DNA from 2 places in the Streptomyces sp. NPDC028305 genome. Region 2 is predicted to be linked to the other one. Evidence: predicted binding sites of a transcription regulator. Region 2 holds the regulator's gene; the other holds the start of a gene.
What was found. Region 2 encodes HrcA, which represses chaperone genes, less so after heat shock. Its sites were predicted from a motif close to TTNGCACTCNGNNNNNCNGAGTGCNAA; they were not measured.
Positions count from the first base shown of each region.

Region 1: ACZ4WQ_RS39825 (FmdB family zinc ribbon protein) is a predicted target of HrcA. The motif match lies at 6,062-6,088, and genes of this name have one in related genera.

Region 1 covers NZ_JBVHTN010000011.1:2,236-17,697, reverse strand. Annotated here, with positions in the region: gene ACZ4WQ_RS39865 (PTS fructose transporter subunit IIABC) at 1-19, shown strand, start outside; gene ACZ4WQ_RS39860 (FAD-dependent oxidoreductase) at 162-1,160, opposite strand; gene ACZ4WQ_RS39855 (P1 family peptidase) at 1,210-2,397, opposite strand; gene ACZ4WQ_RS39850 (AMP-binding protein) at 2,530-3,075, shown strand; gene ACZ4WQ_RS39845 (hypothetical protein) at 3,079-3,276, shown strand; gene mscL (large conductance mechanosensitive channel protein MscL) at 3,314-3,760, opposite strand; gene ACZ4WQ_RS39835 (RcpC/CpaB family pilus assembly protein) at 3,842-4,315, opposite strand; gene ACZ4WQ_RS39830 (S-methyl-5'-thioadenosine phosphorylase) at 4,747-5,595, opposite strand; gene ACZ4WQ_RS39825 (FmdB family zinc ribbon protein) at 5,699-6,052, opposite strand; gene ACZ4WQ_RS39820 (potassium/proton antiporter) at 6,236-7,744, opposite strand; gene ACZ4WQ_RS39815 (penicillin acylase family protein) at 7,954-10,698, shown strand; gene ACZ4WQ_RS39810 (5-formyltetrahydrofolate cyclo-ligase) at 10,848-11,456, opposite strand; gene galU (UTP--glucose-1-phosphate uridylyltransferase GalU) at 11,538-12,440, shown strand; gene glp (molybdotransferase-like divisome protein Glp) at 12,445-13,836, shown strand; gene moaC (cyclic pyranopterin monophosphate synthase MoaC) at 14,451-14,933, shown strand; gene ACZ4WQ_RS39790 (molybdenum cofactor biosynthesis protein B) at 14,930-15,462, shown strand, end outside.
Region 2 covers NZ_JBVHTN010000001.1:1,069,134-1,084,595, reverse strand. Annotated here, with positions in the region: gene ACZ4WQ_RS05105 (hypothetical protein) at 1-551, opposite strand, end outside; gene rpsT (30S ribosomal protein S20) at 794-1,060, opposite strand; gene lepA (translation elongation factor 4) at 1,300-3,165, shown strand; gene ACZ4WQ_RS05090 (AMP-dependent synthetase/ligase) at 3,391-5,280, shown strand; gene ACZ4WQ_RS05085 (SpoIIE family protein phosphatase) at 5,484-7,616, shown strand; gene hemW (radical SAM family heme chaperone HemW) at 7,816-9,048, shown strand; gene ACZ4WQ_RS05075 (DUF3097 domain-containing protein) at 9,079-9,909, opposite strand; gene ACZ4WQ_RS05070 (MBL fold metallo-hydrolase) at 9,940-10,674, opposite strand; gene hrcA (heat-inducible transcriptional repressor HrcA) at 10,822-11,838, shown strand; gene dnaJ (molecular chaperone DnaJ) at 11,839-12,978, shown strand; gene ACZ4WQ_RS05055 (nitronate monooxygenase) at 13,167-14,258, shown strand; gene ACZ4WQ_RS05050 (16S rRNA (uracil(1498)-N(3))-methyltransferase) at 14,255-14,998, shown strand; gene ACZ4WQ_RS05045 (hypothetical protein) at 15,104-15,462, shown strand, end outside.

The DNA.
Region 1 (15,462 bases), on a different contig from region 2:
GGTGCCCGCCACCGTCTGACCACCGGAACCACAACCGCAACCGCAACCGGAACCAGCACCAGCACCGGAGCCACGGCCACCCCCACGGCCACCCCCACGGCCGCGGACCGCGGCGTCCCTCGCCCGGCGGTGAGGCGGATCGACTCCGCCTCACCGCCGGGTCATGCGTGGGGCGGTACGTCATCCGTCACCTCCGTCGGCAGGCCGCGCGACGCGTAGTAGGCGCCGAGCGCGGCCTCGCTCCCGGACCCCATGGCGGTCGCGATCCGCTGGAAGCGGGCGGAGCGCAGATCGCCCGCGGTGAAGACCCTCGGGTGCTGAAGGGCGGGCGGGCAGTAGCCCGAGGCGTCGGCGGAGAGGTCCCCGCCGGGCGGCGTGGGGCCGCTGCCGAGGTTGCGGAACCCTCGGTGGCCGGTCAGGGGCCGCCGCTCGCCCTCCAGCGTCAGCGCCTCGGCCATCACCGGGGCCTCGGACGAGGGCGGCTCCCCGGGCGCGGGCAGCATGAGGGTCAGATGACGCACCGGCACCAGCTCGACCCGCGGGTCCTGGGCGATCTCCTCGGCCTTGTACGCGTCGCCCGGCGGACAGGCGACGACAAACCGGCTCTCCAGGCCCGGATGGGCCCGCAGATAGGTGCCGAGCGGCCGGTCGGCGCCGAGGACCAGCGCGCTGCGGCCGGCGAGCGCGGCCGGGTCCGCCTCCCACAGCGGGGGCAGCTCCAGACCCCGGTGACCGCCGATCCATCCGGCGTCCTCGGGCCGCAGCGGCCCCACGCCGGTGGCGACCACGGCGTACGGCGCGGTCAGCAGCAGCCCGGGGCCGGTCGCCGCCCCCGCGGGCACGGTGGCGACCTCCACCCGGTCCTCATGGGCGTCGATCCGCACGGCCCGCCGGCCGAGCTCCGCCCGGCACAGACCGGAGCGGGCGACATCCGCCCTGATCGCCGCCGCCAGCGCGGGACCGGTGGCGAAGCCGATCACATTGCTGAGCACCGGAACGCGCTCCAGCGCCCGGCACAGCGATTCGTCCGACTCGACGAGCACGGACCGGATTCCGAGGCCCGCGGCCATCACCACGGCTGCGCAGCCGGCCGGGCCCCCACCGACGACGATCAGGTCGGCGTCCATGGTGGTCTCCGCCTCCGTCTCCGTTTCCGTCATCGCTCCCCACCCTTCCCTCGACTCCCTGCCCCTCGTCACGGGGCTCTGCCTACGGGGCTCCCGCCCCGCCCTCCGACCCGGCCTGCCCGGGGCCGTACAGGTCGCGGTACGCCGGGAAGACGCCACCCGGCCCGTCCACCCCCTCGGCCGCGAGCACCCCCTTGACCACCGCACGCGTCAGCACATCCGCCCCGGCGGCCAGGACCTCGTTCAGCGCCCCGGCCTCCAGATGCACCCCGAACGCCGGGTCCTGGCTGCCTTCCGTGCCCTCGGGCACAAGCGGGCGGTCGCCGGTCGCCAGGGCGAAGACCGTGTCGCCGTCGGACAGCAGATGCACAGGTCGCACCGCGCGCGCCAGGCCGTCGTGTGCCGTGCCCGCGAGCTTGTGCGCCTGGGCCCGGGTGAGCGCCGCGTCCGTGGCGACCACCGCCAGGGTGGTGTTCAGCGGCGGCCGCACGGACGCCGCCGAGCGCCGCTCCGACTCGGCCCGCGCGGCTGCCAGCCGACGCTGTGCCCTGGCGTGCTCCGCCTCGGCGGGGCGGCGGGCCCGGCCGCCTCCCGCCGGTGCGTACGCCTCGGCGAACCACTCCCCGTACAGCTCGCCCGTCAGCGGGTCGATCACCGAGCCCGCCGCGTTGACCGCGGCCAGGGCGGCCACGGTGATCCCCGACGGCAGGACCACGCTCGCCGATCCGACGCCTCCCTTGACGCCGCCTGCCACCGCGCCCGTGCCGGCCCCCACATTGCCCTGCGCGACCGGCGCGCCCAGGCCCGTTCCGGCCGCGGCCTTGATGGCCTCACGGCCCAGTACGGCGTCCGGCCGGGCCCGCCAGTCGCCGCCCCGCCCGAGGTCGAAGAGGGCGGCGGCCGGTACCACCGGCACCACCTGCGCCGGGTCGGGGCCGACCCGGAAGCCACGGCCGTGCTCCTCCAGCCAGGCGGCCACCCCGGAGGCGGCGTCCAGGCCGAACGCGCTGCCGCCGGTCAGCACGACGGCATCGACGCGCTGGACGATGTTGCGCGCGTCGAGGGCATCGGTCTCGCGGGTGCCGGGGCCGCCGCCCCGGACGTCGACCGCGGCGATCGCACCCCCTTCCGGGGCCAATACGACGGTCGTGCCGGTGAGTTGGCCGCCACCGGTCCGCCGCGCATGACCGACGCGCAGTCCGGGTACATCCGTCAGGGCGTCGGCCCGGCCGGGGTGGGCAGGGCGGGGTGTCCTCGGGTCGGTATCCATGGGCGCTATGCGTAGCACGGACCCGCCCGCGCGGCAGCCGGGCCCCGCATCAACAGGACGTTCATCAGACGTTGATGGGGCGGCGGCAGGCTGTGCGATATGCCGTTCGCCCGCGTCCGAAGGAAGATCAACGTGCCCCGTACCTCTCGGACGGAGGAGCTCCCGACCCTGGCCGCCGCCGCGCGGCAGGCCCCCCGGGTCGCCCTCCGCTGGATCAGTGAGCCGGACTGCGAGGAAGAGCTGACCCATGCCGAGCTGCTGGACCAAGCGAGCCGCGCGGCGGCCGCCCTGACTCGGCTCGGCGTGCGGGCGGGGGACCGGGTGGCGGTCCATCTGCCGCTGATCCCCGAGTCCGTGATCGCCACCCTCGCCTGCGGCCGCCTCGACGCCGTACGCTCCACGCTTCCCATCGGGCTGCGGGTGCACGAACTGCGCGACCGGCTGGCGGAGATGGACGCGAAGTTGCTGATCACCGCCGACGGCAACTGGCGGCGCGAGGAGCCGCAGCCGCTCAAGCCGCTGATCGACCGGGCGCTGGCCGGCAGCGGGCGCATACCGAAGGTCCTGGTCGTCCACCGGCTGGCCCGCCCCGTGTCCTGGACGCCCGGCCGGGACCTGTGGTGGCACGAGCAGCTGGCCGCTGCCGCCGACTCGTCGTCCGGCCAGCCGTACGCTTGACCCATGAGCAACGCCCCCGACCCCGGACCGCGCGACCCGGCCGCCGCGCTGATCTTCGACGACCCGCTGGCGCAGCGGTCCTCGGACGACACGGACCGTGGCTGGGGCGAGCGCCCGTCCGGCCGCGACTCCGGAGACGGCACCGACAGTGCCACGGATCTGGCCCGCTTCCTGGACGAGAAGCCGCCCCACCACCTCTGAGCGCCGAGGGCGCCGGGAGCGCCGGGGGCCCGAGGGCTCAGGTGCCCGATCGGCTGCCGCGCTGCGCGACCAGCTCGTCCCTTATCTCGCGGAGCAGCGCGATCTCGGCGCTCTCCTTGTCGGCCTGCTCCTCCTCTTCCCTCTGCTCCTTGGCGGCCTTGCGCGCCAGATAGCGCGACATCGGCAGCACCATCAGGAAGTACACCACCGCCGCCGTGATCAGGAAGGTGAGCACGGCGCTCAGCACCGTGCCCCAGAAGATGGGGATGCCCTTGACGACCTCGCCCGCCGCGTTCGTCTCGCAGGGCGCCTGGAGACAGGAGTGGTACTTCTCCAGGTCCTTGGTGCCGAAGGCGCCGACAACCGGATTGATCAAGCCCTTCACTATGGAGTTCACAACCCCCGTGAACGCGGCTCCGACCACGACCGCGACGGCCAGATCGATCACGTTGCCCCGCATCAGGAAGGCCTTGAAGCCATCCATGACGCTCTTCTTCTCCTCGCTCAACCCTCTGCCTCTCTCTCGCCGCGCCGGTTCTGGAGCGGACGGCTCCGCAACCTACGGTCAAGATCGGCACAGCGCCACCGCCAACCGCGATGTGGTCGCCGCGCCGGCCAGGGCCGCCGCCGTCGTCCGGGGCACCGCGAGCACCACCAGTGCCCCGCCGCCCGCCGCTTGGGAATCCCCGGTGTCGAAGTCGCCGGGGTCGAGATCCCCGGCCCCGGTGCCCGCCGCGGCGCGCACCGGCCGCGGCCGCGGCACATCGGTCACCTCCGCGCCGCGAGCGATCACACGCGCGGTGGCGGGGCCGCGAGTCTGACCGGCCCCCGGGGCGGCCAGCACGTCCACCCGGTCGCCGGGGCGCAGCAGCCGCACGGCCGCCGCGTCGGCGATCCGGACCGGAGCGGACACCACGGCCGGGCGCGGCTCGCGCCGGACGTTCTCCGGTGGTGAGGACGCTGCCGGGCGCGGGTCTCCGCCGCCGGACGGCGCGGCGGCCGCCAGCGCCGCCGCGGTCATCGCCAGCCCCGCCGCCATCGAGCGCCGTCGCCGCCGTAACGCACGCCGGAGCCGATGGCCGCCGCGGCCCACCCGCACCGGCCCGAACCGGGGAACCGTGCACGTCGGGGGAGTGCGACGGGACCGCTCGGCCCAGGACGGCGCCGGGCGGGGCCGGGACATGGGCAGAGGGGATGAGGAGAGAGAAAGAGGTGGAGAAGAGGGAAGAGACGAAGAAGGGGAAGGAGAGGAACGGAACGGGTCGGACACGGCAATCACCGCCTGTCGTGCGAGGCCGGGAGCTTCTGACCCCTCCACGATGCCCGCCCGCCCCGAATCCCGCTCCGGCCTGTGCACAACCCCCAGGCTGTGGACAACTCCGTCACCCGCGCGGGTAAAGCCGACGCGGGTGAACCCCCGTGGGTAAAGCCCCCGCGGGTAAAGCCCGCGCGGGTGGAACCCCTCCGCCGCTAAGGCAGTTCGATCCCCAGGTCCCAGCCGTCGTGCCCATGCCCGCACAGACAGTCCCGCGCATCGGTGGCCGGCAGCGCGCCCACCGCGTCGAAGAGCACGTCGCGCAGCCGCTCCAAGTTCTCCCCGAACACCCGCAGCACCTCGCCGTGCGAGACGCCCTCGCCCGTCTCCGCCCCCGCGTCCAGGTCCGTGACCAGAGTCAACGACGTGTAGCAGAGCTCCAGTTCACGGGCCAGCACCGCCTCTGGATGCCCCGTCATGCCGACCACCGACCATCCCTGCGCCGCGTGCCACCGCGACTCGGCCCGGGTGGAGAAGCGCGGCCCCTCGATCACGCACAGCGTGCCACCGTCCACCGGCTCCCAGCCGCGCCCGCGCGCCGCCGCCACCGCGGCCTGCCGTCCGGCCGGGCAGTACGGATCGGCGAAGGTGGTGTGCACCACGTTCGGCACCCGCCCGTCCGGCAGCGGCTCGCCGTCGAAATAGGTCTGAATACGGCCCTTCGTGCGGTCCACCAGCTGGTCCGGCACCAGCAGCGTGCCCGGTCCGTACTCCGGCCGCAGTCCGCCCACCGCGCACGGGCCGAGGACCTGCCGCACGCCGACCGAGCGCAGCGCCCACAGGTTGGCGCGGTAGTTGATCCGGTGCGGGGGCAGGTGGTGCTTACGGCCGTGGCGCGGGAGGAAGGCGACCCGCCGCCCCGCGACCTCCCCGAGGAAGAGCGAGTCGCTCGGCGCGCCATAGGGGGTCTCGACAGTGATCTCGGTCACGTCGTCGAGGAAGGAGTAGAACCCCGACCCGCCGATGACCCCTATCTCCGCATGCGTGCTGCTGGTGTCCGCCATGCGGTCACCCTAGCCAGCGCCGCCCGTGCATACGAACATCCCACCGACTCGCCCCTCGGGGGGCGGGTGGCGGGATGTCGTATGTGATCGAGACGGCCGCGGGTCAGGCGGCCGACGAGCTGCCGGCCGACGAGGCCGACGACGAAGAGCCCGAGGAGGACGTCGAGGAGGTCGACGACGAAGACGCGTCCGAGGACGACGACGAAGACGAAGCCGACGAGGAGCCCTCGCTCTTCACGGACGTCGGCTTGGACGTGCCGCTCGTGCTGCTGGACGAGGAGCCGCGGCTGTCGTTCCGGTAGAAGCCGGAGCCCTTGAAGACGATACCGACCGCCGAGAACACCTTCTTGAGGCGTCCGTTGCAGTTGGGGCACTCGGTGAGCGCGTCGTCGGTGAACTTCTGCACCGCCTCGAGGCCCTCGCCGCACTCGGTGCACTGGTACTGATAGGTCGGCACTTACTCCTCCTGGCACTCTCACTCAGTGAGTGCTAACGACGCTCCATAGTGCAGTATTCCCGCTCGCCAGTCCACTGCGGCGGGCAATACGGTGACCCATTCCACGTGGCCGCGGGTCCCCGGCCGCCCCGGGCCGGGGACCCGCGTGATCGCGAACCGGCCCCCGCCCGTACCGCCGCCGGGTCACTGGCCGGTCGTGCCCAGCCAGCCCGCCAGCTTGCCGCCCCGGCCCACCGCCCGCAGCCGCTCCTCCGCCGCGTCCCGCACCGGGTCCGTGGCCACGACCAGCAGCTCGTCGCCGCGCCGCAGCACGGTCGACGGCTGCGGTACGAAACTCTTCTCGGCCCGTACGACCAAGGTGACCGCGGCCCCCGTCGGCAGCCGCAGCTCGCCGATCTCCACGCCGTGCATCTTGGAGTGCTCGGGGATCGAAACCGACAGCAGATGGCCGCGCAGCCGCTCCAGCGGCGCCGACTCGATACCGAGGTCCGCCGCCGCCTCCTCCTCGCCCAGGCGCAGCCGGCGCGCCAGCCAGGGCAGCGTCGGGCCCTGCACCAGGGTGTAGACGATCACCAGCACGAAGACGATGTTGAAGACGCGGCGGCTGTCGGGCACGTTCGAGACCATCGGGATGGTGGCGAGCACGATCGGCACCGCGCCGCGCAGCCCCGCCCACGACAGCAGCGCCTTCTCCCGCCAGGGCACCCGGAAGGGCACCGTGCTCACCAGCACCGAGACCGGCCGGGCCACGGCCGTCAGCACCAGCCCGACGCCGATGGCCGGCCACACGTCGTCACCCAGCTCATGCGGGGTGACCAGCAGGCCGAGCAGCACGAACATCCCGATCTGCGCGATCCAGCCGAGCCCCTCGGCGAAGCCGCGCGTCGCCGGCCAGTGCGGCAGCTTCGCGTTCCCCAGGATCAACGAGGCCAGATAGACGGCGAGGAAACCGGAGCCGTGGGCCAGCGCCCCGCCCGCGTACGCGATCACGGCGATCGCCATCACCGCGATCGGGTACAGACCCGAGGCGGGCAGCGCCACATGCCGCAGCCCGAACGACCCCAGCCAGCCGATCGCCAGCCCCACCACCGCGCCGATGGCCAGCTCCAGAGTGATCTCGCCGAGCAGCGCGTACCACGGGCTGACCCCGCCCTGGGCGGAGAAGGCGACCACCAGGATCACCACCGGGGCGTCGTTGAAGCCGGACTCCGCCTCCAGGGCGCCCGTGAGCCTCCTGGGCAGCGGCACCTTGCGCAGCACCGAGAAGACCGCCGCCGCGTCCGTGGACGACACCACCGCCCCGATGATCAGCGCCTGCCGCCACTCGAGCCCGACCAGATAGTGCGCGGCCGTCGCCGTGACCCCGACGCTCACCGCGACCCCGACCGTGGACAGCACCGCGGCGAGTGGCAGGGCGGGTTTGATTTCCCGCCACTTCGTGCCGAGGCCGCCCTCGGCCAGGATGATCACAAGGGCGGCATAGCCGAGTACCTGCGTGAGCTCGGCGTCCTCGAAGACGACGCCGATCCCGTCCTGCCCGATCGCGACGCCGAGGCCGAGGTAGATCAGCAGGGTCGGCAGCCCGCTGCGGCTCGAGACCCTGACGGCCGCCACTGCTACGAGCAGGACGAGTGAGCAGATCAGCAGGAGTTCGTTGAGGTGGTGGACAGTCAGCGGCCGAACCTTTCTCACGGGAGCGGCCGGAAGGCTCCCCGACCGACCGGAACTTCATTGCCTTACCTAACATTTTACGGGTTCTTGACGCGGGTGGCTCACATCGATTTTTCAGGGGCGATGGCCGGGGGACGGCCCCAGCCATGACTCCGCGTAGGGGAGGCGACAGCGCTGCGCCTATGGTTGCTCCAGCACTCCAGGATCACCCTGCCCCTCGAAGGACAGCGATGCCCGCCAACAAAAACGGCCCTTCTGGCAAAAAGAAGGGCCGACGTGCCCGCCTGATCGTGATCGCAGTCGTGCTGCTGCTCGTGGGGGGCGTCGGGTACGGCTCGTACTGGAGCATCAGTACGGTCCGTGCCTCTTTCCCGGAGACGACGGGGTCGCTCCAGCTCAAGGGCCTGTCGGGGCCCGTCCAGGTCAAGCGTGACGGCTATGGCATACCGCAGCTCTACGCGAACACCCCCGAGGATCTCTTCCGCGCCCAGGGGTACGTCCAGGCCCAGGACCGCTTCTGGGAGATGGATGTGCGCCGCCACATGACGGCGGGCAGGCTCTCCGAGATGTTCGGCTCCGGACAGGTGGAGACCGACGCGTTCCTGCGCACCCTGGGCTGGCACCGGGTCGCGAAGCAGGAATACGACACCAAGCTGTCGCCGGCGACCAAGAAGTACTTGCGGGCCTATGCCGACGGCGTCAACGCCTACCTCGCGGACCACAAGGGCAAGGAGTTGTCCGTCGAGTACGCGGCCTTGGAGTTCGAGCACGACTACACGCCCGAGAAGTGGACCCCGGTCGACTCGGTGGCCTGGCTCAAGGCCATGGCGTGGGACCTGCGCGGCAACATGCAGGACGAGGTCGACCGGGCGCTGGCCTCCAGCCGGCTGAAGCCCGAGGAGATCGAGGAGCTGTACCCGTCCTACCCGTACGGCCGCAACAAGCCGATCGTGGACAGCGGCGCGGTGAACGACATCACCAAGGCGTTCGACCCCAAGGCGACCGCCACGGACACGTCCGCCGACTCCACCGCGAACGGCGTCGCGGGCGCCACCGGGGGCTTCCAGACCCAGCTCTCCTCGCTCTCCAAGACCCTGGACGACATCCCCGCGCTGCTCGGCCCGAACGGCACCGGCATCGGCTCCAACTCCTGGGTCGTCGCCGGGCGGTACACCACCACCGGCAAGCCGCTGCTCGCCAACGACCCGCACCTGGCCCCGCAGCTGCCGTCCGTCTGGTACCAGATGGGCCTGCACTGCAACCAGGTCAGCAGCGCGTGCCCGTACGACGTGGCGGGCTACACCTTCTCCGGCATGCCGGGCGTGGTCATAGGTCACAACCAGGACATCGCCTGGGGCATGACCAATCTGGGCGCCGATGTGACCGATCTCTACCTGGAGAAGGTCACCGACGAGGGCTACCTCTACGACGGCAAGCAGATCCCCTTCAAGACCCGCGAGGAGACCATCAAGGTCGCCGACGGCAAGTCCAGGACGATCACGGTCCGCTCCACCAGGCACGGTCCGATCGTCTCCGACCGTGACGACGAACTCGGGGACGTCGGCAAGAGCGCGCCGGTCGGCAGTGAGGTCGGCGACGTGGCCCCCGACCGCGGTGACGGCTACGCGGTCTCGCTGCGCTGGACCGCGCTGGACCCCTCCAACACCATGGACGCGGTCTTCGAGCTCAACACCGCCAAGAACTTCACGGACTTCCGCAAGGCGGCCCGCGACTTCGCCGTCCCGTCCCAGAACCTGATCTACGCCGACACCAAGAACCACATCGGCTACCAGGCGCCCGGCAAGATCCCCACGCGCGCCAAGGGCGACGGCCGCTACCCGGCGCCCGGCTGGGACTCGCGCTACGAGTGGAACGGCTACATCCCGCAGGCCGAGCTGCCCTGGGACTACGACCCCAAGCGCGGCTACATCGTCACCGCCAACCAGGCCGTCATAGGCAAGGACTACAAGTACAAGCTGACCGACGACTGGGGATACGGGGCGCGCAGCCAGCGGATAACCGACCTGATCGAGTCGAAGATCAAGGACAACGGGAAGATCTCGACCGACGACATGCAGTCCATGCAGATGGACAACAGCAGCGAGATCGCCGAGCTGCTGACTCCGTACCTGCTGAAGATCGACGTCAAGAGCGACTATGTCAGGGGCGCGCAGAAGCTCCTGGAGGGCTGGGACTACACCCAGGACTCGGACTCCCCGGCCGCCGCCTATTTCAACGCCGTCTATCGCAACGTCCTTATGCTCGCGTTCGGAAATAAACTTCCGAAGGAGCTGCGGGTGAAGGGCCAGTGCCTGCGGGTCCGGCCCGCCGATGACTCCGGCCCCGCCGAGGACCTGGACGGCAACGCCCGGCTGGTGCGCGAGTGCGGCCAGCGCGACGCGGCGTCGGCCCAGCCGGACGGCGGCGACCGCTGGTACGAGATCATTCGGAAGATCATCAAGGATCCGAAGAACAAGTGGTGGAAGACCACCGGCACCCGCCTCGAGCCCGCCGCCACCAACCGGGACGAGCTCCTGGCGGAGGCCATGAAGGACGCGCGCTCCGAGCTCACCGCCAAGCTGGGCAAGGACATCAACAGCTGGAGCTGGGGCCGGCTGCACCAGCTCACGCTGAAGAACCAGACCCTGGGCACCGAGGGCCCGGGCGTGGTGCAGTGGCTCCTCAACCGCGGCCCCTGGAACCTGTCCGGCGGCGAGGGCGCGGTCAACGCCACCGGGTGGAACGCGGCGGGCGGCTACGGGGTCACCTGGGTGCCGTCGATGCGGATGGTCGTCAACCTCGACAATCTGGACAAGTCGCGGTGGATCAACCTCACCGGCGCCTCCGGGCACGCCTACAACGCCCACTACACCGACCAGACCGAGAAGTGGGCGAAGGGCGAGCTGCTGCCCTGGTCCTTCAGCAAGAGCGCGGTGGAGAAGTCGACGGACGACGCGCTGGCGCTCACGCCCTGACACCCCGTCTCCCTCGCGAGACGACTCCGCGAGACGACTCCGCGAGACGACTCCGCGAGACGACGCACGCCCCTCGCCGAGCCTCCGCCCCTCGTGGCGGAGAGGCCTCGGCGGGGGGCGTGCGGCTGTGACGGGCAGCGCGGGCGGCCCTACGCGGGGCCCTGGGCGGCGCGGAAGCGGTGCACCGCCGACGGGGTGATCGCCGCGTGCACCGGCCGGTCGTGGGCCTCGCCCGGGACCTCGCCGAGCACCTCGCCGTCGTACAGCAGCACCACCAGCGCCGGGCGGGCCCCCGCCCGGTCCAGCCGGGCCAGCACGCGGTCGTACGAGCCGCCGCCGCGGCCCAGCCGCACCCCCCGCCGGTCCACCGCCAGCCCGGGCAGCAGCACGACGTCCGCCCCGGTGACCGCCTCCGGGCCCAGCCGCGGCCCCTCCGGCTCCAGCAGCCCCCGCCGGGCGCGCACCAGCCGGCCGGGGCCCTCGTCCCGGCCCCAGTCGAGGTCGTTGTCCTCCAGCAGGACCGGGAGCAGCACCCGCACGCCACGCGCGCGCAGCGCCTCCCTCAGGCCCTCCGTGCCGGGCTCGCCGCCGATCGAGACATAGGCGGCCACCGTGTGCGCCTCCGCGAGCTCCGGCAGCTCCAGCGCGCGACACGCCAAGCGCGACCGGGCGTCCGCGATGTCATCCGCCGTCAACCTGGCTCTTACCGCCAGGAGGCTTCGCCGCAACTCCGGCTTACTACCTTCGATGTTGATCATTGAGCGCGCAAACCTCCTGTCTCATGTCATATTCACCGAATCCTCATGATCCGCCCAAAGGCACCCGATAGGGTTCGGTACATGACTCAAGCGCGTACTCGGATCAGCAAGGCTGTCATCCCTGCCGCGGGGCTCGGAACCCGCTTCCTGCCGGCCACCAAGGCCACCCCCAAGGAGATGCTGCCGGTCGTCGACAAGCCGGCGATCCAGTACGTCGTCGAGGAAGCCGTCACCGCCGGGCTGTCCGATGTGCTCATGATCACGGGTCGTAACAAGCGGCCCCTGGAGGATCACTTCGACCGCAACTACGAGCTCGAAGAGGCCCTGAGCCGCAAGGGCGACGAGACCCGACTCGCCCGCGTCCAGGAGTCCAGCGATCTCGCGACCATGCACTACGTTCGCCAGGGCGACCCCAGGGGCCTGGGCCATGCCGTACTCTGCGCCGCCCCGCACGTCGGTGACCAGCCCTTTGCCGTGCTCCTCGGCGACGACCTCATCGATGCCCGCGACCCGCTCCTGTCCCGGATGGTCGAGGTGCAGGAGCAGCACGGCGGCAGCGTCATCGCCCTGATGGAGGTGGACCCCGCCCAGATCCACCTCTACGGCTGCGCCGCCGTCAAGCCGACCCTGGACGGGGAGGTGGTGCGGGTGACCGGGCTCGTCGAGAAGCCGGACCCGGCCGACGCGCCCAGCAACTACGCCGTCATCGGCCGCTATGTCCTCGACCCCGCCGTCTTCGACGTGCTCCGCGCCACCGAGCCCGGGCGCGGCGGCGAGATCCAGCTCACCGACGCGCTCCAGGCGCTGGCCGCCGATCCGGACGTCGGCGGGCCGGTCCACGGGGTCGTCTTCAAGGGGCGCCGGTACGACACAGGCGACCGTGGCGACTATCTGCGTGCCATTGTCAGACTCGCGTGCGAACGTGAAGACCTGGGCCCGGATTTCCGGGACTGGCTTCGCCGTTACGTCACCGAGGAGATGTAGCACTGTGAGCAGCACCGCGGCACGCGCCACCGACCAGGGCCCCAGCGAAGACCCGGACCGGGGGCCGCGGCCCGGTGCGTCCGGCCGCGGCGAGGGGCGGGGTGGGGGCGAGGGCGGTGACCGCTTCTGGACGGTGGCCGAGCACCTGGACGACATCCTCGGCCATCTCAACCCCCTCGACCCCATCGAGCTCCAGCTGCTCGAGGCCCAGGGGTGCGTCCTCGTCGAGGACATCACCGTCCCCTCCGCCCTCCCGCCGTTCGACAACAGCTCCATGGACGGCTACGCGGTCCGTACGGCCGATATCGGGGCGGCGACGGAGGACTACCCCGCGGTGCTCACCGTCGTCGGCGACATCGCGGCGGGCAGCGAGTCCGCGCCCGCCGTCGGCCCCGGCGAGGCCGCCCGCATCATGACCGGCGCCCCGCTGCCGCCCGGCGCCCAGGCCGTCGTGCCCGTCGAGTGGACCGACGGCGGCCTCGGCGAGGGCCCGGTCACCACCATGCCCGCCCACAGCGAGGCCCCCGAGGGCGCGAGCGGCAGAGTGCGCGTCTTCCGCCCCGCCGCGACCGGGCAGCATGTGCGAGCCCGTGGCTGCGACGCGGCGGCGGGCGAGCTGGCGCTGGGGGCCGGCACGGTCCTGGGCGCACCGCAGATCGGCCTGCTGGCCGCGCTCGGGCGGGCCAGGGTCAAGGTGCGGCCGCGGCCGCGCGTCGTGGTGCTGTCGACCGGCAGCGAACTGGTCCAGCCCGGCCAGGAGGCGGGCCCCGGCCGGATCCACGACTCCAACAGCTTCCAGCTCACCGCCGCCGCGCGGGACGCCGGGGCGATCGCCTACCGGGTGGGCTCGGTCGCCGACGATGCCGGGACGCTGCGCGCGACCGTCGAGGACCAGCTGAGCCGGGCGGACATCGTGGTCACCAGCGGCGGCGTCAGCGTCGGCGCGTACGACGTGGTCAAGGAGGCCATGCGGGAGGTCGAGTTCCGCAAGCTGGCCATGCAGCCGGGCAAGCCCCAGGGCTTCGGGCGGGTCGGCCCGGACCGCGTCCCGTTCATCGCCCTCCCCGGAAACCCGGTCAGCGCGTATGTCTCCTTCGAGCTGTTCGTGCGGCCCGCCATCCGCACCCTCATGGGCACCGGCCCCGTCCACCGCCCCCTGGTGCGGGCGCGCTGCCCCGAGGGCGTCGCGTCCTCCCCGCGGGGGCGGCGCCAGTTCCTGCGCGGCTGGTACGAGCCCCCGGGCGTGGACGGCGGGGCGGGTCTCGTCACCCCTGTGGGCGGCTCCGGATCCCACCTGGTCAAAGCGCTGGCGCACGCGAACGCGCTGATCGTCGTCCCCGAGGAGACCACGGAGGTCGCCGCGGGCGCCGAAGTGGACGTCGTCCTGCTCACGTGAGCGCACTCGTCGTCGCGCGCTGCGGGTGGGCAGCTGTTGTTTCGGTCGCGGTCGGCGCGGCAAGGCCTTCCGCCGCACAGTGGCCGGTATCCCCACCGCCAGGTTCCGGGAACGCCTGCGCGGCATGGCCTACCACCAAGGGCTGACCCTGATCGCCGTGGACCCGGTCTACACCTCCCGCTGGGGCGCCCATCACTGGCAGGCACCTCTCGACGATCAATCGAAGACCATGGTCACCGGGCATCATGCGGCCGCGGTGGTGATCGGCAGACGCGGCCTGGGACAACGGATTCGGCGTCGGCCAGGTGTGACCGCTTTCGACCAGAGGATCGGACAGCGGAGAGCTACCGGCCAGACCGTATCCGCGCCCAGGCCACGTGGGACCACGAGCCCACCCAGGACCACAGGCACGCCCCACAAGGGCGGCAAGACCTGCCGGAACCGAAGTGACCCGCCCGTGCCGCTCCCCGCACCCAGGACCGTTCGGGGTGCACCCGGCAGCAGACACCTCCCACCTGGACCGGAATGTGCTGATGTGGCCAACGCAGGTCAACAACACCAGGAACGGTACGGTGTCGTCCCACAGGAGCCACCTGGCCCGGACCGGGAGAACGATGAGCAGCGCCCAGGACCATCTCACCCATCTCGACCCATCGGGCGCGGCGCGCATGGTCGACGTCTCGGACAAGGACGTCACCGCCCGCACCGCCCGCGCCAGCGGCCGTGTGCTCGTCGCCCCGCGCGTCGTGGAGCTGCTGCGCGGCGACGGCGTCCCCAAGGGCGACGCGATCGCCACCGCGCGGATCGCGGGCATCATGGGCGCCAAGCGCACCCCGGACCTGATCCCGCTGTGCCATCCGCTCGCCCTCTCGGGCGTGACCGTGGACCTCACGGTCGCCGACGACGCGGTGGAGATCATCGCCACGGTCCGCACCACCGACCGCACGGGCGTCGAGATGGAGGCCCTGACGGCGGTCAGCGTGGCCGCGCTGACGGTGATCGACATGGTGAAGGCCGTCGACAAGTCCGCCGTCATCACGGACGTCCGGGTGGAGGAGAAGACGGGCGGCAAGTCCGGCGACTGGAGCCGGGCATGAGCGGCTCACCGACGTACCGCGCCCTGGTCGTCACCGCGTCCAACCGCGCCGCCGCCGGGGTCTACGCCGACAAGGGCGGCCCGCTGCTCGTGGAGGGGCTGGCGGCGCTGGGCCTGGCGGTCGACGGGCCATGGGTGGTCCCCGACGGCGACCCGGTGGAGGCGGCCCTGCGTGACGCGGTGGCCGCTTCGTACGATGTCGTCGTGACCACGGGCGGCACGGGCATCTCGCCCACCGACCGCACCCCCGAGGCGACCCGCCGGGTGCTGGACTACGAGGTTCCGGGCATCGCGGAGGCGGTCCGCGCCGAGGGCCTGGCCAAGGTGCCCACCGCCGCGCTCTCCCGCGGCCTGGCCGGGGTCGCCGGGACGACCCTGATCGTCAACCTGCCGGGGTCGACCGGCGGTGTACGGGACGGGCTCGCGGTCCTGGGGCGGCTTCTGGTCCACGCGATCGAGCAGTTGCGCGGCGGCGACCACCCCAGACCGGCCGACCCTCCTGATCCCGCCGGCCCCGCACACCCCGACAC
Region 2 (15,462 bases):
TGCGGGTTGGTCCCGGAGGTGCTGGTCTTCTCCTTGAAGGAGGCGTTCTCGATGGGGGAGAAGTCGCTGGAGGTGCACAGATTGCTCGCGTACTGGTAGCTCCCGAGGTCGGCCTTCTCCTCGGAGCTGCCGAAGCCGCCGGTCGAGAACACCACCCCGGCCCACACCGCCGAGGCCACGACCGCCCCGCCCAGGGCCCACAGCCAGCCCTTGCCGCCACCGCCGCCCGAGCCCGTGGGAGGCGTGGGCATGGGGGGCTGGGCGCCCATCGGGCCGTACCCGGCCCCGTATCCGGCACCGGCCGCGGTCTCGGGCGTGGACCAGCCCCCGGCCCCGGGGGGCCCGGGCGGACCGGGGGGCATCGCGGTGACGGCGGGCATGGCGGGCATCGTCGGCTGCGCGTACGGATACGGCGACGGCTGAGGCGGCTGTGCCTGCTGAGGGCCCTGGCTGTACGGGTTCGGCTGCGCGACCGGCGGCGTGCCGGGCTGAGCCGGCTGGGGCTGCTGGGGCTGCCCATAAGGGTTGGGTGTGTCCCCCGATATCGACATGACGTGAACATACCCGATTAACAGCCAAAAGCCCCACGCTGCCCTGGGGAAAGGGCGAGCGTGGGGCCTTGTTGAAGCAGAGTGCGCCGCACCCGCGTGGCGAACGCAGGCCGCGTGCGGCGCGGTGCCGCAGCTGTTGCTGTCGGCTGCCGGACGGAGCGGGTGAGAGGGACCGCTTGGGTCCGTGCCGGCGGGGTGGGGCGGCCGCCCCGGGGGTGAGCCCGGGAGGAGAGCCCCGGAGGTCAGCCCTGGAGGCCGGCGACCTGGTTGGCCAGGGCCGACTTCTTGTTGGCCGCGTTGTTCTTGTGGATGACGCCCTTGCTGACGGCCTTGTCGAGCTTCCGGGACGCGACGCGGGCGGCGGCGGTGGCCTTCTCGGCGTCACCGGCGGCGACGGCCTCGCGGGTCCGGCGGATCGCGGTCTTCAGTTCGGACTTGACGGACTTGTTGCGCAGGCGCGCCTTCTCGTTCGTCTTGTTCCGCTTGATCTGGGACTTGATGTTCGCCACGTAAAGAGCCTTCGCAGGTTCGTTGGATTTCGCTGTTTCGTTTCGCATCCGGTGTCGCGCGCGAAGAGGGGCACGAGACACAGTCGGCCAGATTACCAGCAGGCTTGTCGGCGTCCCAAACCGCGACCTGGAGCCACCGGACGGGGGGCCGAATCCACGCCGAACCCGGACGCGGTCGCCAGTCATGGGACCATGGACTGACTGACAACACCGAGTCCCGCCTAGACACAGGACCCTGCGTGCCCGCGACCCCTACCAATGTGCCGGAGCCGAGCCGTACCGACCCGGCTCTCATCCGTAACTTCTGCATCATCGCGCACATCGACCACGGCAAGTCGACGCTCGCCGACCGGATGCTCCAGCTGACCGGTGTGGTCGAGCAGCGGCAGATGCGCGCGCAGTACCTCGACCGCATGGACATCGAGCGCGAGCGCGGTATCACGATCAAGTCCCAGGCGGTCCGGCTGCCCTGGGCGCCCACCCAGGATGCGGGCGCCACCCACATCCTCAACATGATCGACACCCCGGGCCACGTGGACTTCACCTACGAGGTCTCGCGCTCCCTCGCGGCCTGCGAGGGCTGCGTCCTGCTGGTCGACGCGGCCCAGGGCATCGAGGCACAGACTCTCGCCAATCTCTATCTGGCGCTGGAGAACGACCTCACGATCATCCCGGTCCTCAACAAGATCGACCTCCCGGCCGCCCAGCCCGAGAAGTACGCCGCCGAGCTGGCGCACATCATCGGCTGCGACCCCTCCGATGTGCTCAAGGTCTCCGCCAAGACCGGCGAGGGGGTGGCCGAGCTGCTGGACGAGGTGGTCCGGCTGGTCCCGGCCCCGGTGGGCGTCAAGGACGCCCCCGCCCGGGCGATGATCTTCGACTCGGTCTATGACGCCTACCGTGGCGTCGTGACCTACGTCAAGGTCGTCGACGGCACCCTGGGCAAGCGCGAGCGCATCAAGATGATGTCCACCGGCGCCGCCCACGAGCTGCTCGAGATCGGCACCAACTCGCCCGAGATGACCCCGGCCGACGGGCTGTCCGTCGGCGAGGTGGGCTATCTGATCACCGGTGTGAAGGACGTCCGCCAGTCCAAGGTCGGCGACACGATCACCCAGTTCAGCAAGGGCGCGACCGAGGCGCTTGGCGGCTACAAGGACCCCAAGCCCATGGTCTTCTCCGGGCTGTATCCGCTGGACGGCTCGGACTACCCGGAGCTGCGCGAGGCCCTGGACAAGCTTCAGCTCAACGACGCCGCACTGGTCTACGAGCCGGAGACCTCGGCGGCCCTCGGCTTCGGCTTCCGGGTCGGCTTCCTCGGCCTGCTCCACCTGGAGGTCATCCGCGAGCGCCTGGAGCGCGAGTTCGGTCTCGACCTGATCGCCACGGCGCCCAATGTGATCTACCGCGTGGACATGGAGGACGGCTCCACGCACACGGTCACCAACCCCAGCGAGTTCCCCGTGGGCAAGATCGACAAGGTGCATGAGCCGGTCGTCCGGTCCACCATCCTGGCCCCGAGCGAGTTCATCGGCGCGATCATGGAGCTCTGCCAGAACCGCCGCGGTGTGATGCTCGGCATGGACTACCTCTCCGAGGACCGGGTCGAGATCCGCTACACCCTTCCGCTCGCGGAGGTGGTCTTCGACTTCTTCGACCAGCTGAAGTCAAAGACCCGCGGCTATGCCTCGCTCGACTACGAGCCCACCGGCGAGCAGACCTCCGACCTGGTCAAGGTCGACATCCTGCTGCACGGAGACAAGGTCGACGCCTTCTCCGCGATCACCCACAAGGACAAGGCGTACGCGTACGGCGTGCGGCTGGTCGCCAAGCTGCGCGAGCTGATCCCGAGGCAGAACTTCGAGGTGCCGATCCAGGCCGCCATCGGCAGCCGCGTCATCGCCCGTGAGACGGTCCGCGCCATCCGCAAGGACGTCCTGGCCAAGTGCTACGGCGGTGACATCTCCCGGAAGCGGAAGCTGCTGGAGAAGCAGAAGGAAGGCAAGAAGCGGATGAAGATGGTCGGCAGCGTGGAGGTCCCGCAGGAGGCCTTCATCGCGGTGCTGTCCTCCGACTCCGAGGGCGAGGCGAAGGCGAAGAAGTAAGAAGACGGGGGTGACAGTGGGCCCGGCGCTCGGCGCGCCGGACCCACTGGCCGCTCCCGTGACTTCTTCCCCACCGCTTCCGCCAGGTCGTTTCCGAAGTTTCAACAAGGTGGCCGAAGCCCCCTTACGCGGTACGGTTCCGGCCCTTACCCTGATCACTGCTCGAAGGTTACTCGCGAGTCAATAAGCACGAGGCAAGCACTGAGGCGGGCTCCGGAGGATGCCGTGACCGACACACAGACTTTGCTCGAGAACCGCCCGCCGTCCCTGGCGACGCACTTCCTCCAGCGCGTCGAGGCGACGCCGGACGCCGAGGCCTACCGCTATCCGGTCCCGCCCGCCTCGGGCGAAGGCCCCGACGACTGGCAGCCGCTGACCTGGCGCGAGACCGCGGACCGGGTCTTCGCCATCGCCGCCGGCCTGATCGACCTCGGCATCCGCCCCGAGGAGCGGGTGGCGCTGGCCTGCTCCACCCGCATCGAGTGGATTCTGACCGACCTCGGCGTGCTGTGCGCGGGCGCGGCGACCACCACGGTCTATCCGAACACCAACGCCGAGGAGACGGCCTTCATCCTCTCCGACTCCGGCAGCCGGGTGCTGATCGCCGAGGACGCGGCGCAGCTCGCCAAGGTGCGGGAGCAGCGCGAGGACCTTCCCGACCTGACCCATGTCGTGGTGATCAAGGCCGAGGACGCGACCCCGGCCGAGGGCGACCCCGAGGGCTGGGTGCTCTCGCTCGCCGAACTGGAGAAGCGCGGCACGGCCTACCTCGACGACCACCCGGACGCGGTGCGGGAGCGGATGGACGCGCTCCGCGCCGATCAGCTGGCCACGCTCATCTACACCTCGGGCACCACCGGGCGCCCCAAGGGCGTACGTCTGGCGCATGACACCTGGTCGTACATGGCCATCGTGATCGGCAATCTCGACGGCATCCTCTTCGCCGACGATGTGCAGTACCTGTGGCTGCCGCTGTCGCATGTGTTCGGCAAGGTGCTGACGGCCGGGCAGGTGTACATCGGACACACCACGGCCGTGGACGGCCGGCAGGACAAGATCATCGAGAACCTGCCGGTGGTCAGGCCCACCTACATGTGCGCCGTGCCGCGGATCTTCGAGAAGGTCTACAACGGCGTGGCGCAGCGGGCCCGCGCGGGCGGCGGCGCCAAGTACAAGATCTTCCAGTGGGCGGCCGAGGTCGCCCGGGAGTACGCCAAGACCTCCCAGGACAACTTCCGCCGCACCGGCACGGCCTCCGTGCCCATGAGCCTCAAGGCCAAGCACGCCGTCGCCGACAAGCTGGTCTACGCCAAGCTGCGCGAGGCGTTCGGCGGGCGGCTGCGGGCCGCGGTGTCCGGCGCGGCCGCGCTCGCTCCCGACATCGGCTACTTCTTCGCCGGCGCCGGTATCAACATCCTGGAGGGCTACGGCCTCACCGAGACCAGCGGCCCGGGCTTCCTGAACCCGGTGGAGTACCGCACCGGCACGGTGGGCAAGGCGTTCGCGGGCCTGGAGGTGCGGGTGGCCGAGGACGGCGAGATCCTGATGCGCGGCCCCTCCATCATGCAGGGCTACCACGGGCTGCCGGAGCTGACCGAGCAGGTGCTGGAGTCCGACGGCTGGTTCCACACCGGCGACATCGGCGAGCTCTCGCCCGACGGCTATCTGACCATCACCGACCGGAAGAAGGACCTGATCAAGACCTCGGGCGGGAAGTATGTCGCGCCGGCCGAGGTCGAGGGCCAGTTCAAGGCGGTGTGCCCGTTCGTCTCCAACATCCTGGTGCACGGCGCGGACCGCAACTACTGCACCGCGCTGATCTCCCTCGACGAGCCGACGATCATGGGCTGGGCGCAGGAGCACGGTATGCAGGGGAAGACATACGCCGAGGTGGTGGCCACGGACGAGGTGCGGGAGCTGATCGAGGGCTATGTGGGGCGGCTCAACGCGGGGCTCCAGCGCTGGCAGACGATCAAGAAGTTCCGGCTGCTGCCGCGCGATCTGGACGTCGAGCACGGTGAGCTGACGCCGAGCCTGAAGCTGAAGCGGCCGGTCGTCGAGCGGGAGTACAAGGAGCTTCTGGAGGACATGTACACCGGCGCGCGGGAGGCCTGAGCACCCGCGGGGCGTGTGAGCGGTCGCGCGGGACGCCCGGGCGTTCCTGCGCGCCGGGCGCCCCGGGCGGGGGGAACCGTGCGGGGCCCGTGGGGCGTACGAGGCGTACGATCCGCACAAGCGTTGCAGCTCCGGCACAGTGTTCACCTGATTTTTCCCCTCATCGCGGCTCACTTGCGTAACTCGGCGCATATGAGGGCGGCATGTCTGTCACCCTGTCGGTGTCGGACTACGGCGCTACGCCGGGACTGCTCAGGAGCCGCACAGTGGGGACGTCTTCTTCTGCCACACCTGCTTCTGTCACACCTGATCCGGCGCCGGGGGCGGTGCCGGGCGCAGTGCCCCGCCCCCGGCCCGGATCCGGGTACGGGCGGGCGCTCGGGGCCGTGCCCGGCACCGCGCCGGCCGCCCGGATCGCCGCCGCGCGCACCAGCCTGCCCGGCAATCCCCTGGCGGCCTCCGCCGCGCGCCGGTTCGCCCGTGCGGCCCTCGCCGACTGGAGCGCGCTCGACTTCCCCGCCGTCGGCCGGATTCCCGACCAGGTCGCGGACGAGGTCGTGCTGCTGGTGAGCGAGCTGGTCACCAATGCCGTGGTGCACGCCGGGACGGCGGTCGAGGTGAGCTGTGCGCTGGATGTGTTAACGGGAGACGGGGAAGAGCCCTCCGTGGTCGTCGAGGTGACCGACCATCACCCCACCCGTTTTCTGCGCGGCGAGGCGCCCGACGCGAACGACGACCCTGGGTGCGCCGGGCACGGGCTGCGGCTGGTCGCCGAACTCGCCGAGTGCTGGGGCACGGCCTATCGCCGGGCAAGCAAGACGGTGTGGTTCCAGCTGCCCGTCACCGCGGTCGAGGCCATCACCTCATCGGGTGATCCGCTTCCCGCCAATTCGGGCGAGGCGCCCAGGGACTCCGCGGCGGATTCCCTCAAGGGCGACTCCCCGGACGGCTCCCTCAAAGACGGCTCCCTCAAAGACAGTTGCGCCGAGGACGACGCGTATGCCGTCGAACTCCTCGCCCCCGCCCCCAGACGCGCCGGCGTCCGCCCTTCCGACGCCGACTGGACCCGGGAGGGCGCGCTGTCCTTCCTCGCGGAGACGTCCGACCTGCTGACCGGGCAGTTCGACGAGGACATGGTGACCTCGCTGGCCGCCCAGCTGCTCGTGCCGCGGTTCGCCGACTGGAGCGCGGTGTGGCTCGACACGGAAGGCGGCCCGCCGCGGCTCGCCCAGGTGTGGCACGCGAGCGAGACCCGGCTCGAAACCCTCCGCCAGCTGCTCGAAAAGGAGCCGCCGGAGCTGCCCGCCACCGCGCGGGGCCGGGCCGTGCCCTGGCCGTGGCCCAGCGACCCCGCCGCGTACGGGCCCGGCGGCGCGGCCCTGGCCTGCCGCCTGATCGCGGGCGGGCGCGCCGTCGGCACACTGCTGCTCGGCCGGGCCGGGCTGATGCGGGTGCCGGGCGAGGTGGCCGGCCTGGTCGAGGACTTCTCCCGCCGGGTCGCGCTGGCGCTCGCGTCCGCCCGCCAGTACACGCGGCAGGCGACCATCAGCCGGGTGCTCCAGCGTGGGCTGCTGCCCTCCCGTATCGCGAAGATCCCGGGCGTGGAGTCCGCGGTGGTGTACGAGCCGACCGGCGGCACATCCGCCGGAGGCGACTTCTACGACATCTTCCCGGCGGGCAACGGCCGCTGGGTCTTCGTGCTGGGCGACGTGTGCGGCAACGGCCCGGAGGCGGCCGTGGTGACCGGGCTCGTACGCCCCTGGCTGCGGCTGCTGGCGCGCGAGGGGTACGGCGTCGGGGAGGTCCTGGAGCGGATCAACCGGATGCTCGGCGAGGAGGCCGTCGAGGTCGCCGTCGAGGGCGCGGCGGAGGCGGTGGCCGCGGGCGTGGGGCTGACCGTGGGCGGCGGCGCGTCGCGGTTCCTGTCGCTGCTGTACGGGGAGCTGGTGCCGCTGGGCGAGGACGGCGACGACGGCATCCGCTGCACGCTCGCCAGCGCGGGGCATCCGCTGCCCCTGGTGCTCCGGCCCGACGGGTCGGTGCGCACCGTCGCCGAGCCGCAGATCCTGCTGGGCGTCGTGGACGACGTCACGTACGAGAGCGAGACCTTCGAGCTGGCGCCCGGGGAGACGCTGGTGTGCGTGACGGACGGGGTCACGGAGCACCGATCGGGCGCCCGGCAGTTCGACGACGGGGACGGGCTGGCGTCGCTGCTCGGGGACTGCGTGGGGCTGGACGCGCAGGACGTGGCGGAGCGGATCCGCGGGGCGGTGCACGCGTTCGCCGTCGAGCCGCCGGACGACGATCTGGCGATGCTGGTCCTGCGGTCGCGGTAGGGCGGCGCCTGGGCGGTCAGGACAGCTCCCCCACCCCTACCCGGTCCCTGTCGGCCGCGCGGGGCCCGGCCTCAGGCCTGGGGCCAAGGGGCGGGGGCGTCGATCTGCTGCTCCGCAGCGTGGCCGCCGCAGGCGTCAAGATCCGCCGGACAGGCCCTGGGCGCCCGGGGTGCTGTGCCGATGGCGGACAATGGGGGGCATGCCTTCCGTACTGCCCGATGGCGAGCCCATGCCCGAGGACGGCGCGCTGCCCGCGAGCGCCCTGTCCGGGGCGGCGGGGCGGCCGCTCGGGTTCTATCTGCATGTGCCCTACTGCGCGACCCGCTGCGGTTACTGCGACTTCAACACATACACCGCCACCGAGCTGCGCGGATCCGGCGGCGTGCTCGCCTCGCGCGACAACTACGCCGACATGGTCGTCGAAGAGGTGCGGCTCGCGCGCAAGGTGCTGGGGGACGACTCCCGGCCGGTCGAGACCGTGTTCGTCGGGGGCGGCACGCCGACCCTGCTGGCGGCCGCCGACCTCGGGCGGATGCTCGGCGCCATCCGGGACGAGTTCGGGCTCGCGGAGGGCGCAGAGGTCACCACCGAGGCCAACCCGGAGTCGGTCGACCCGCGGTATCTGGAGGAGCTGCGGGCGGCCGGGTTCAACCGGGTGTCGTTCGGGATGCAGAGCGCCCGGCAGCATGTGCTGCGGGTGCTGGACCGCACCCACACCCCGGGCCGCCCGGAGGCCTGCGTGGCCGAGGCGCGGGCGGCCGGGTTCGACCATGTGAACCTGGACCTGATCTACGGCACGCCGGGGGAGAGCGACGAGGACTGGCGCGCTTCCCTGGAGGCCGCGCTGGGCGCCGGGCCCGACCATGTGTCGGCGTACGCGCTGATCGTCGAGGAGGGCACCCAGCTCGCCCGGCGGATCCGGCGCGGCGAGGTTCCGATGACCGACGACGATGTGCACGCGGACCGCTACCTGATCGCGGAGGAGACGCTGTCGGCGGCCGGATTCCGCTGGTACGAGGTTTCGAACTGGGCCACGTCAGAGGCCGGCCGGTGCCGCCACAACGAGCTGTACTGGCGTGGCGCGGACTGGTGGGGCGCGGGCCCCGGCGCGCACAGCCATGTGGGCGGTGTGCGGTGGTGGAACGTGAAGCACCCCGGTGCGTACGCGCAGGCGCTGAGCGAGGGCAGGTCCCCCGGGGCGGGCCGCGAGGTGCTGACCGACGAGGAGCGCCGGGTGGAGCGGATCCTGCTGGAGCTGCGGCTCGCGGAGGGCTGCCCGCTGGACCTGCTGGCCCCGGCGGGCGCCGCCGCGGCGGCGAAGGCCATGGCCGACGGGCTGCTGGCGCCGGAGCCGTACGGCGAGGGCCGGGCGGTGCTCACCCTGCGCGGGCGGCTGCTGGCCGACGCGGTGGTGCGCGATCTCGTCGACTGACCGATCGATCAGCCAACCCAGTGCCGCGGCCTACGGCCCGGCCGGACCGCCCACGGTCACATGGTCGATCAGCTCCTCCACCCGCCCCAGCAGCGCCGGCTCCAGATCCCTGTAGGAGCGGACCGAGGACAGGATCCGCTGCCACGCGGCCCCCGTGTTCCCGGGCCAGCCCAGCGCCCGGCAGACGCCCGTCTTCCAGTCCTGGCCGCGCGGCACCGTCGGCCAGGCGGGGATGCCCACCGAGGAGGGCTTCACGGCCTCCCACACGTCGATGTAGGGGTGCCCGACGACCAGGACGTGCTCGCCGGTGACCTCGGCCGCGATACGGGACTCCTTCGTGCCCGGGACCAGATGGTCGACCAGCACACCCAGGCGGGCGTCGGGGCCGGGGGAGAACTCGCGGACGATGGCGGGCAGATCGTCGATCCCCTCCAGATACTCCACGACCACGCCCTCGATGCGCAGATCGTCCCCCCACACCCGCTCGACCAGTTCCGCGTCGTGGCGCCCCTCGACGTAAATGCGCCCCGCGCGGGCGACGCGCGCACGGGCCTGGGGGAGCGCGATGGAGCCGGAGGCCGTGCGGCGCGGGGCCGTGGGGGCGGCGGCGCGCGGGCGCACCAGGGTGACGACACGGCCCTCCAGGAGGAAGCCGCGCGGCTCCATGGGGAAGACCCGATGTTTGCCGAAGCGGTCCTCCAGAGTCACCGTGGCGCCCTCCGCGGTCTTCTCGCAGCGGATCACGGCACCGCAGAACCCGGTGGTGACCTCCTCGACGACCAGATCGGGGTCGGCGGGCACCTCGGGCGCGGGGGCCTGGCGCTTCCAGGGCGGGGTCAGGTCCGGGTCGTACTGTCGCACCCGAGTGACCCTAGCGCCGCAGCGCCGCCGTCAGGAGGACACGCCGAAACGAGCCGCGAGTTCCGCGCGCTGCGCCCGGACGAAACGGGCATCCACGGCGGCGCCATGCCCCGGGACGTACACCGCGTCCTCGCCGCCGAGGGCGAGCAGCCGGTCCAGCGCGGCGGGCCACTGGCCCGGGATCGCGTCGGCACCCGCCTGGGGCGCCCCCGACTCCTCGACCAGATCCCCGCAGAAGACCACCTCGGGCTCGCCCGGGGCCTGCCCGGCGGCGAGCACGGCCAGGTCGTGGGCGGTATGGCCGGGGCCCACGTTCGCCAGCAGGACGGTCCGGCCGCCCAGGTCCAGGGTGAGCTCGCCACACACCGCGTGGTGCGGCCGCACCAGGTGGTCGGCGGCCTCCCCGGCGGCCCCGGGGTCCGCGCCGTGGCGCACCGCGTCGTCACGCAGCACGTCCCCCTCGCGGCGCAGCAGTTCGTCGAGCCCGGCGGCCCCGTACACCTGGCAGCCCGCGAAGGCGGCGGTGCCGAGGACATGGTCGAAGTGGGGGTGGGTGAGGGCGATATGGGTGGGGCGGCGGCCGAAGAGGCGAGTGATCTCGCGGCGCACCCAGGCGCCCTCGGCGAGGTCGGCGCCGGTGTCGACAACCAGGACGCCGGTCCGCCCGGCGATCGCGCCGACCGTCGCGTCCCAGCCGGGCAGGCGGCACCGGACCACGGACGGCGTGAGATGTTCCCAGCGCGCCTCTTCCCAACGGGTGTCCATACGGAGACGCTAGCTCCAGCGGTGGCAAAGCGTCGGCTCTTGCCCCCGCCACGGCACCCCGCCGTACACTGGCTGAGGGTTCTGGCACTCGTGACCATTGAGTGCCAGGGGGAACACCTGATGAGACGGCTGGACTGGAGGTGCGCGGTGCTCAGCGAACGCAGACTCGAGGTACTGCGTGCGATCGTCCAGGACTATGTGGGGACGGAGGAGCCGGTCGGCTCCAAGGCCCTCACGGAGCGGCACCGGCTGGGCGTCTCCCCGGCCACGGTGCGCAACGACATGGCGGCTCTGGAGGACGAGGGCTATATCGCCCAGCCGCATACGAGCGCCGGGCGCATTCCCACGGACAAGGGCTATCGGCTGTTCGTCGACAAGCTGGCAGGAGTGAAGCCCCTGTCCACGCCGGAGCGGCGGGCCATCCAGAACTTCCTGGACGGTGCCGTGGACCTCGACGACGTGGTGGGGCGCACGGTCCGGCTGCTCGCGCAGCTGACCCGGCAGGTCGCGGTGGTGCAGTACCCGTCGCTGACCCGCTCGACGGTCCGCCATGTCGAGCTGCTGTCGATGAGCCCGGCGCGGGTGATGCTGGTTCTGATCACCGACACCGGGCGGGTCGAGCAGCGCATGGTGGACTGCCCGGCGCCCGTGAGCGAGGAGTCGCTCGCGGACCTGCGGGCCCGGCTGAACAGCAGGGTCGTGGGCCGGCGGTTCTCGGATGTGCCGCGGCTGGTGCAGGACCTGCCCGAGTCCTTCGAACAGGAGGACCGGGGGACCGTCTCGACGGTCCTGGCCACGCTGCTGGAGACGCTGGTCGAAGAGACCGAGGAGCGGCTGATGATCGGCGGCACCGCCAATCTCACCCGCTTCGGCCATGATTTCCCCCTGACGATCCGGCCCGTGCTGGAAGCGCTGGAGGAGCAGGTCGTCCTGCTCAAGCTGCTCGGCGAGGCGAAGGACTCGGGTATGACCGTACGGATCGGGCATGAGAATGCTCACGAGGGCCTGAATTCCACTTCGGTCGTGGCGGTCGGCTACGGTTCGGGCGACGAGGCGGTCGCCAAACTCGGCGTGGTCGGACCGACCCGCATGGACTACCCCGGAACGATGGGAGCGGTACGCGCAGTGGCACGTTACGTCGGACAGATCCTGGCGGAGTCGTAAGTGGCGACGGACTACTACGCAGTCCTGGGCGTGCGGCGTGATGCCTCGCAGGACGAGATCAAGAAGGCATTCCGCCGGCTCGCTCGCGAGCTGCACCCGGACGTGAATCCGGATCCCAAGACCCAAGAGCGGTTCAAGGAGATCAACGCCGCCTACGAGGTCTTGTCCGATCCCCAGAAGAAGCAGGTCTACGACCTGGGCGGCGACCCGCTTTCCGCCTCGGGCGGCGCCGGGGGCGGCGCGGGCGGCTTCGGCGCGGGCTTCGGAAACTTCTCCGACATCATGGACGCGTTCTTCGGCACCGCCTCGCAGCGCGGCCCGCGGTCCAGGACCCGGCGCGGCCAGGACGCCATGATCCGCCTCGATGTGGAGCTGAACGAGGCGGCCTTCGGGACCACCAAGGACATCCAGGTCGACACCGCGGTCGTCTGTACGACGTGCAGCGGCGAGGGCGCGGCGCCCGGCACCACGGCGCAGACCTGTGACATGTGCCGCGGCCGCGGCGAGGTGTCCCAGGTGACGCGGTCCTTCCTCGGCCAGGTCATGACCTCCCGGCCGTGCCCGCAGTGCCAGGGCTTCGGCACCGTGGTGCCGACCCCGTGCCCGGAGTGCGCGGGCGACGGGCGGATCCGCTCGCGGCGGACGCTGACGGTGAAGATCCCGGCCGGTGTGGACAACGGCACCCGGATCCAGCTCGCGGGCGAGGGCGAGGTCGGCCCGGGCGGCGGCCCGGCGGGCGATCTGTATGTGGAGATCCACGAGCTGCCGCACCCGGTCTTCCAGCGCCGCGGCGACGATCTGCACTGCACGGTGACCATCCCCATGACGGCGGCGTCCCTGGGCACCAAGGTGCCCCTGGAGACGCTCGACGGCCTGGAGGAGGTCGACATCCGGCCCGGCACCCAGTCCGGCCAGTCGATCCCGCTCCACCAGCGCGGCATCACCCACCTGCGCGGCGGCGGCCGGGGCGACCTGATCGTCCACGTCGAGGTCCAGACCCCGTCCAAGCTCGACCCGGAGCAGGAGGAGCTGCTGCGGCGGCTGGCCAAGCTGCGGGGCGAGGAGCGGCCGCTAGGCGAATTCAAGCCAGGACAGCAGGGGCTGTTCTCGCGCCTTAAGGATGCGTTCAACGGACGGTAGGCGTCCGGCCGGGGGTCCGGGGGGTGGCCCCCGGGGGATGCGGTAAGCCAGGACAGCAGGGGCTGTTCTCGCGCTTGAAGGACGCGTTCAACGGACGGTAAGCGCCCGGAGCCCCTCGGGGACGCGGTCCGTCCAACGGGCCCTGAGCCGAGTACAGATCGGTGCGGAGGACATGACACGATGTTGTCATGTCGTCCGCGCTGACCGATCTCTTTCGGTACCCGATCGTGCAGGCCCCGATGGCGGGCGGGGCCTCCTGCCCGCAGCTGGCCGCCGCCGTTTCCGAGGCCGGCGGCCTCGGGTTCCTCGCCGCCGGTTACAAGACGCCGGAGGCGATGTACGAGGAGATCAAACAGCTGCGGGGGCAGACCGCCCGGCCCTTCGGCGTGAACCTGTTCATGCCGCAGCCCCTCACCGCCGACCCCGCCGCCGTCGCGGTCTACCGCGAGCAGCTCGCCGGGGAGGCGGCCTGGTACGACACCCCGCTGGGCGACCCCGACGCGGGCTCCGACGACGCGTACGACGCCAAGCTGGCCGTTCTGCTCGACGACCCGGTCCCGGTCGTCTCGTTCACCTTCGGCTGCCCCACCCGCGCCGTCCTCGACGCCTTCGGCAGGGCCGGCACGCGGACGGTCGTGACCGTGACCTCGCCCGCCGAGGCGCAGGCCGCGCAGTGGGCGGGCGCGGACGCCGTGTGCGTCCAGGGCGTGGAGGCGGGCGGCCACCAGGGCACACACCGCGACGATCCGCGCGCCGACGGCACGGGCGCCGGGCTCGGGCTGCTGTCGCTGCTCGCGCTCGTCCGGGAGGTCGTACAGATCCCCGTCATCGCGGCGGGCGGGCTGATGCGCGGCTCGCAGATCGCCGGGGTGCTGGCCGCCGGCGCGGTCGCGGCCCAGCTGGGGACCGCGTTCCTGGTCTGCCCCGAGTCGGGGGCCAACGCCCTGCACAAGCGGGCCATGACCGACCCGGTGTTCGGCCGCACCGAGCTGACCCGGGCCTTCTCCGGGCGTCCCGCGCGCGGGCTGGTCAACCGCTTCATGCGCGAGCACGGCCGCTACGCCCCGGCCGCCTACCCCCAGGTGCACCACCTCACCTCGGGGCTGCGGAAGGCGGCGGCGAAGGCCGGCGACCCGCAGGGCATGGCGCTGTGGGCGGGGCAGGGGCACCGGCTGGCCCGGGAGCTGCCCGCCGCGCGGCTGGTGGATGTGCTGACGGTCGAACTGGACGCGGCGCGTGAGGGGTTGGGCATCGCCTTGGACAAGGGGACCGTGTCATGACCGCTCCCGTCTTCGTGGCCGACTCCCTGGCGGGGGCGGCCGTGGGGGCGCGGCTGGCGCTCGAAGGGCCGGAGGGGCGCCACGCCGTGTCGGTGCGCCGGCTGCGCGTCGGCGAGCCGGTGGTGCTGACGGACGGGGCCGGTACGGGAGCCTTCGGCGCCGTGGCGGCCGTCGAGGGCAAGGACCGGCTGGTGGTCGAGGTGGCCGAGGTGCGCCATGAGGCGCCGCCGAGCCCGCGGATCACCGTGGTCCAGGCGCTGCCGAAGGGCGACCGCGGCGAACTGGCCGTGGAGACCATGACGGAGACCGGCGTGGACGCCATCGTGCCCTGGGCGGCGGCGCGTTGTGTCACCCAGTGGAAGGGCGAGCGCGGCCTGAAGGCGCTGGGCAAGTGGCGGTCGACGGCCCGGGAGGCGGGCAAGCAGTCGCGCCGGCTCGTCTTCCCCGAGGTGGCGGACGCGATGACGACCCGCCAGGTTGCCCGTCTTCTGGCCGAATCCGACTTCGCGGCCGTGCTCCATGAGGAGGGCGCCGAGCCGCTCGCGACCGCGCCGCTGCCCGGCGAGGGAAGCGTGGTGCTCGTGGTCGGCCCGGAAGGGGGCGTGTCTCCCGAGGAGTTGGCGGCCTTCGCCGAGGCGGGCGCGCGCCCGTACCGCCTGGGGCCGACCGTGCTGCGCACCTCCACGGCCGGGACGGCGGCGGTCGCGCTGCTGCTGGGCCGTACGGGCCGCTGGAGCTGAGGCCGCCCCGCCGCACCGCCCGCCTCTTCCGCCCCGGCCGCTCGGCGGATCATGTGGCCGAGTGTGCACTTCCGGTTCACCCCGCCCCGGTGGGAACCTTTCTGTATGGGGGCATTGAGGCATCAAAGGAACGGGCTCTTCGCGGTGGTGGCGGTGGCCCTGGCGATCGGCGCCCTGGCGGCGTGCGAGCCCAGGAACGACTCCGGACTCAACTCCATCGGCGTGGCGTTCACCACGGACCGGGTCAGCACGCGCGCGCTCGAGAAGGGCGGCATCGACGTGCGCTGGATGACCTGCAACGCGGATGTGAAGGGCAAGCACACCTCCGGCCCGTCGAGGGACGCGAAGGCATCCGTGGACTGCCGGGGCAGGACCAACGACGACCGCGCGATCCGGGTCACCGGCACCGTCACCTACGAGCGCAAGAACATCTGCGTACGGGGCGACCTGACCGCCAAGGTGGA